DNA from 3 places in the Rhizobium sp. BK289 genome. Region 3 is predicted to be linked to each of the others. Evidence: predicted binding sites of a transcription regulator. Region 3 holds the regulator's gene; each other region holds the start of a gene.
The links. The regulator LexA, encoded in region 3, represses DNA repair genes until DNA is damaged. The targets are predictions, from matches to a motif close to TGTTCNNNNTGTGTTCNG.
Positions count from the first base shown of each region.

Region 1: recA (recombinase RecA) is a predicted target of LexA. The motif match lies at 744-761, and genes of this name have one in related genera.
Region 2: FHT84_RS17305 (PA0069 family radical SAM protein) is a predicted target of LexA. The motif match lies at 1,514-1,531, and genes of this name have one in related genera.

Region 1 is NZ_JACHZO010000002.1:131,007-133,280, reverse strand. Features, by position in the region: gene FHT84_RS04425 (carbohydrate kinase family protein) at 1-648, opposite strand, end outside; gene recA (recombinase RecA) at 888-1,973, shown strand; gene alaS (alanine--tRNA ligase) at 2,147-2,274, shown strand, end outside.
Region 2 is NZ_JACHZO010000008.1:162,017-164,290, forward strand. Features, by position in the region: gene FHT84_RS17300 (ribonuclease HII) at 1-182, opposite strand, end outside; gene FHT84_RS17305 (PA0069 family radical SAM protein) at 287-1,444, opposite strand; gene FHT84_RS17310 (glycosyl transferase) at 1,685-2,203, shown strand.
Region 3 is NZ_JACHZO010000009.1:144,319-146,592, forward strand. Features, by position in the region: gene FHT84_RS18990 (VOC family protein) at 1-330, opposite strand, end outside; gene lexA (transcriptional repressor LexA) at 756-1,478, shown strand; gene FHT84_RS19000 (ComEC/Rec2 family competence protein) at 1,625-2,274, opposite strand, start outside.

The DNA.
Region 1 (2,274 bases), on a different contig from region 3:
GCGCAAGCCAAGGGCGCGCAATCCGCTCACCCATTCGAGTGGATCTTCAGGCCGGCTTTCGGTCAGCGCGGCGGCCTCGGCTTCATTAAGGAAGAGATGGTCGATGCCGGCAAGGCTCTGCTTCAGCCGCACGACTTTCGCCGGCGAGATCGCGATTGCCGCGACGGGCTTGCCGCAGGCGGCAGCCCTTGCTGCGATTGCGGCCAAGGTCTCCGCCGGCAGATTGGCGTCGCAGAGAACAAGGTCGGTTTCTTCGAAAGCGTCGCGCACGGCGCGAATCGCCAGACGCCTCGGGACGAACAGCTTATAGAGTTCCATGTCGGCAAGCGCGATGACCAGATTGCCGTCGCGTTCGAGGATCGCCGTATAGCTCGGCGTCTTGCGATCGAGGAAGACGAAGGGCTTGTCGTCGATGCCGGCATGGCTTGCCGCTTCCGCCACCATTTCGCCCGAAGGGTCGCCGCCGCGCGGCGAGATCAGCTTTACGTCGAAGCCCAGGCGGGCGAGATTCCGGGCCGCATTGAAACCGCCGCCGCCGGGTTCCTCGAACCAGGCGCCGGGGTTGCTGGCGCCGGGTGCGGTCTCGCCGAAGATACGGCCGCGCCGGTCGATATGGGCGCCGCCGAGAACGAGAATCTTCTTCGCCATATGGTTTTCCTCAGCGGTCGAAAGGACGAATCGGACGGGTCGGTAACATCTGGCAATTCACCGCCTCGGTCATGCAAGTGCCTGGGAAGAAAGAAGAAAACAAAAATAGAACGGAATTCATTTTACCTTTTTCTTTCAATTGCTTGTTGTGGCCTTGCGATATGAGAACAAATCGAGTACACAATTCTCATCGGCGGCGACATTGCTAGAGCGGCTTCAATAACCTAAAGGTGGATCGGATGTCTCAGAATTCTTTGCGGCTTGTAGAGGACAAATCGGTGGATAAAAGCAAGGCACTTGAAGCGGCACTCTCTCAAATTGAGCGGTCGTTCGGCAAGGGCTCGATCATGAAGCTCGGCTCTAACGAGAACGTGGTCGAAATCGAAACGGTTTCCACTGGCTCTTTGAGCCTCGATATCGCTCTCGGCATTGGCGGCTTGCCGAAGGGGCGCATCATCGAAATCTACGGGCCGGAAAGCTCGGGTAAGACGACGCTGGCGCTGCAGACCATTGCAGAGGCCCAGAAGAAGGGCGGCATCTGCGCCTTTGTGGACGCGGAACATGCGCTCGATCCGGTCTATGCCCGCAAGCTCGGCGTCGACTTGCAAAACCTGCTGATTTCGCAGCCCGATACCGGCGAGCAGGCGCTCGAAATCACCGACACGCTGGTGCGCTCCGGTGCGATCGACGTTCTCGTCGTCGACTCCGTTGCGGCATTGACGCCGCGTGCCGAAATCGAAGGCGAGATGGGCGACAGCCTGCCGGGTCTGCAGGCCCGTCTGATGAGTCAGGCGCTGCGCAAGCTCACGGCTTCGATCTCCAAGTCCAACTGCATGGTGATCTTCATCAACCAGATCCGCATGAAGATCGGCGTCATGTTCGGCTCGCCGGAAACGACGACGGGCGGTAACGCGCTGAAGTTCTACGCCTCGGTTCGCCTCGACATCCGCCGCATCGGCGCCGTCAAGGAGCGCGAGGAAGTGATCGGTAACCAGACCCGCGTCAAGGTCGTCAAGAACAAGATGGCGCCACCCTTCAAGCAGGTCGAGTTCGACATCATGTATGGCGAAGGCGTTTCCAAGACTGGCGAACTGGTCGATCTCGGCGTCAAGGCCGGTATCGTCGAAAAGTCCGGTGCCTGGTTCTCCTATAACAGCCAGCGCCTCGGCCAGGGCCGCGAAAACGCGAAGCTCTTCCTGCGTGACAATCCGGATCTCGCCCGCGAGATTGAATTGTCGCTACGCCAGAATGCCGGCCTGATCGCCGATCGCTTCCTGCAGAATGGCGGCCCCGATGCCGACGATGGCGACGCCTCCGGCGAATAAGGATTTTCGGGAGCAATTTCCCATCCAAGACCGAGACTAAAATTCGAAACCGGCCGTATTGTCCAAGGGATGTGCGGCCGGTTTTGTTCGTGCGGCTGGACAGCGCCGGGAGCGGACGATAAAAGCCACTGACTTTGATGCAAGTTGCTGAGCGCAGGACTGAAGGGCCCCATATGAGCGGTGTGAATGAAATCCGGTCGACCTTCCTCGACTATTTTAAGAAAAACGGCCACGAGATCGTGCCGTCGAGCCCGCTGGTGCCGCGCAATGATCCGACATTGATGTTCACCAATGCTGGCAT
Region 2 (2,274 bases), on a different contig from region 3:
TCGGGATCGAGGATGACGGCGGCAGCTACGACCGGCCCTGCAAGCGGGCCTCTGCCCACTTCGTCTGCTCCGGCAACGGGCCAATGTCCGGCACGCCGAGCGATCAATTCCAGCTCGAAGGTCGGGACGAGCGGGATGTCCTCGAATAACATTGGAGAATCGGGTGGTGTGCTGCGTAACATGCGGCGAAGCTCGCACACCACCCGATCTCCTGCAAGCCCCCGGTGGATCAGGGCGGCGAACCGGGGGCTTTTCCAGCGGGTACAGGGAAAACCCGCAAGGAATATCAGAGCAACGATAGCTGAACACCGCTGCCGTCAGGCGGCACGAACAGGTCATCGCGCAACGCGATATTGCGACGCGTGAGTTCGAGCCGGCGCGTTGCCATTTCGAAGCGGCGGCTGATTTGCCAGGCATAGGGGCCAGCGCCCTTCATGCGCTTGCCGAATTCGGCATCATAATCCTTGCCGCCGCGCATCGAGCGGATCAGCGACATCACATGGCGATAGCGATCCGGATAATGCTGCAGCAGCCAGTCGCGAAAGAGCGGGCTCACTTCCAGCGGCAGCCGCAAAATGACATAGCTTGCCTCCTGCGCGCCGGCCGCTTTGCCCGCGTCGAGGATGCGTTCGATTTCGTGATCGTTGAGCGCTGGAATGATCGGCGCCACCATGATCGCGGTGCGGATGCCGGCCTCGTTCAGAGCCTGGATCGCTTCCAGCCGCCGCGGCGGTGTCGCTGCCCGCGGCTCCATGGTGCGCGCGAGCTTCCGGTCGAGCGTCGTCACCGATACTCCCACCCGCACCAGGTTCTTGGCGGCCATGTCCTTCAGAATATCGATATCGCGCATGACCAGCGCCGACTTGGTGACGATGGCAACCGGGTGGTTTGCCCGATTCAGCACTTCGAGGATCTGCCGCATGATCCGCCATTCCTTCTCGATCGGTTGATAAGGGTCAGTATTGGTGCCGATGGCAATGACGCGGGGCTTGTAGCCGGGCTTTGCCAATTCACGCTCCAGAAGCTTGGCTGCATCCGGCTTGGCAAACAGCTTCGATTCGAAATCCAGCCCCGCCGACAGCCCCATATAGGCATGCGTCGGCCGCGCGAAGCAGTAGATGCAGCCATGCTCGCAACCGCGATAGGGATTGATGGAACGATCGAAGGAAATATCGGGGGATTCGTTGCGCGTGATCGCGGTGCGCGGCTTTTCCACCTGTACTTCGGTCTTGAAGGGTGGAAGCTCTTCCCATGTCTGCCAGCCGTCGTCGACGGTCTCACGCTGCTGCGGCTCGAACCGGCCGCTCGGGTTCAATCCGGCGCCGCGTCCGCGCCGGCGCTCCGCGTCGACCCTGAGACCGGCCTCGGTGATCAAAGCGTTGGCAACGTCTGCCGTATTGGCAGGCGCGAATGCGGCCTGCCCTGCAAGGGACTGCTCGTTCATCGGTAGCTCCAGGGCGGCTCATGCCATCGCATGCCGCGTCTAAGATGATTAAATTCCTATCCGACAAATGAGAACATTGCAAGAACAAAAATCCGGAATCACCATCTTCCGCTTCACGCGTTCGAGGCGCTGGTGAAGGAGGTGTCATGGTTTCGAGGTGGTGCATCAGGGTTTTCTTAAACGTTCCGGCCCGGGGGTTAGGTGCTGGCAATAAATTATGCGCCGCTTTATAAATGGGCAATGTTGACGGTCATCATGGAATGCCAGGATCACGAACCCGAGCTGGCGCAGACATTGGCGACATTGGTGGCAGGCGCGGTCGAAGGGCTGGTCTGCGATGTCGTCGTGCTCGATCACGGCTCCAGGGACGGCACTTCGCGAGTGGCGGATGCCGCCGGATGCCGTTTTTATTCGCAGTGGGATATCAAGGACATATTGCGTTCGGCGCGCGGTGACTGGCTGCTGCTGGTCGAGCCGGGTGCCCGGCCGCAGGCGGGCTGGATCGACGAGATCGCGGAATATGTCTCCCTGAACAAAGCCCCGGCACGCTTCACTGCGTCGCGCGGTTATCGCCGGCCCCTCCTTCAGCGCATTCGCAAGGGCACGCAGCCTTTGGAACTGGGATTGCTTTTGTCGAAGGCTCAGGCCATCGCGGCTGCCAGAACCGGCATGCGGCTGGCCGAATTCGCTAAAGGCCGCAAAGGCCGCAGCCTTTCAAGCGAGCTCATACCCTCGTGGGTGGCGCGGGCGGCACGATAGCACGTGGGTTTCGAGCCAGATTTCATTTGAAAAGCTGCAAATACCTGCGATAATTTTCCTGTGGCGGCACC
Region 3 (2,274 bases):
CTTGAAACGCCCATCATCGCCGACAGCATCGTCCGTGCCGAAAACCAGGGCCGAAAAACCATCCTCGGCAACGCGGAAGCGATAGGCTTGGTCGCGCGCAACAAAGACATTGCCGTCGGCAATGCTCGTCTCGCATTGCTCCTGCGAGGCCACGCCCAACGGTTCGAGATAGGTCTTGTCGGCAAGGAACACACAGGCATTTTCAGTGCCGAAGGGGTGGCGCGCATCCGGTGCGACCGTGAAGCCAAGCTTGCCCAGGCGCTCCCGCGCCAGAGCGATGTTGACGGTCGGCAGCACGAGATGATCCAGCGGATGCGGCGACAAAGTCATGGTCCTCCCTTGTTTGCCTGCAAAAGCAGATTTGCGCTCATACAATGCTCAATTCAAGCCGAAAGCCAAGCCCGTGAAAGCGCAGGAGAACGTGGGCCGGACGCAACTGCGGCAACCCGAGCGCACTGATTCTCAACTGCGGTCGAGTTATGTGCCAGTCGCCGTCTTCATTCGCACACGAGCAGAGCAGGATTGAGGTGAATCGTCCATAAGGCGAACAAAGCGGCATTTCTCATATTTATCGATGAATTAGCGCGGATATAATTCGCAAGGAATTTCAAGCGATCCAGTCGATGGCGGCAAATATTTGATAGGCTCCGCGAAGCTTTACCGAAATTTAAGCACTTGCAGAACACATATGGAACATATAGTGTCCGTTCTGGATTTGTTTCACGACGATTTTCTTGATTTGGGGTTCCAAGACGATGTTGACGCGCAAGCAGCAGGAACTGCTTCTCTTCATTCACGAGCGAATGAAGGAATCCGGTGTCCCGCCATCTTTCGACGAAATGAAGGACGCACTGGATCTGGCATCCAAATCCGGCATTCACCGTCTGATCACCGCGCTCGAGGAGCGCGGCTTCATTCGCCGCCTGCCCAATCGGGCGCGGGCACTCGAAGTCATCAAGCTGCCGGAGGCCTATAATTCAAGCCTGCAGCCACGACGCGGCTTTTCACCGAGCATTATCGAGGGCAGCCTCGGCAAACCCCAGCCAGTCGCGCCTCCAGCCCCGGCAAAGGTTGCCAACGACGAGCACAATAGTTCCGCATCGGTACCGGTCATGGGGCGCATCGCCGCCGGCGTTCCGATTTCCGCCATTCAGAACAACACGCACGACATTACCGTTCCCGCCGATATGCTCGGCTCCGGCGAGCATTATGCGCTGGAGGTCAGGGGCGATTCGATGATCGACGCCGGAATTTTCGATGGCGATACGGTCATCATCCGCAATTCGACGACAGCCAATCCCGGTGATATCGTCGTTGCGCTCGTCGACGACGAAGAGGCAACGCTGAAGCGATTCCGCCGCAAGGGCGCTTCCATCGCATTGGAAGCCGCCAATCCGGCCTATGAAACCCGTATCTTCGGGCCGGATCGCGTCAAGGTCCAGGGCAAGCTTGTAGGGCTTATTCGGCGCTATCATTGACAGACGAGTTATCACCAACAGTTGGACTATCATTGACGGGTGATATCTGCGCAGGTGGCGTACCGAATTTGCCGGTGCGCCAATCATAGGTTCGGTGCCTGGTCCATGGTCGCTGAGGGTTTTCGAAAGCGACAGAGACAATAGGCTTATCGGCCGTGAGCGTCATTTCGATGGACCCGGTTTTGCGCAATGTCGCACCGGTTATGAGCATTGCGGCCGGAACGGCAATAATCAAGTCGTAGCCGGATCGGCGTGACGACGATGTTTGCGGTATCGCAAGCCGGCGGCAGATAGGCGGCATTTTCGATGGTGACCAACATGGCGCCGTTGTCGAGCATCGCCACGCACCATGCGCCCTTCTGACAGGCGAAACTTCCCTGCATTGTCCGATCCAGAGCCTCCTCCATCGCCTTGCGGACTGCATTTTGCTCTTCCCTGCTTAACCGGCGGCGGCGATCGGTCGTCTTATTGATCTGCGGAAGCCGGTCATCAGCGGGGAGCATGGTGGGTGGCTGATGTTCGGTTGCGACCAGCGCCTTCTGCCATTGTTCGAAAATGAAGACCTGCGGCCTTTCGCGATTTGTGGCGAGTATATCGTCCTGTCGCAACGCAACCAGGACACCATCTTCGGAAATCATCAGATCCGGCTTCGGCACACCTGAGCCGAATGCCGCCACGCCGATGGATGAAAGCAGCAACAGCAAGCCTAAATGGCGAAGCCGGGTCCGCAGCACGGTCATGATCAGAAAGCCGGCAATGAAGGTCGGCATCAGCCAGCCGGGTTGGCGGCCGAAGG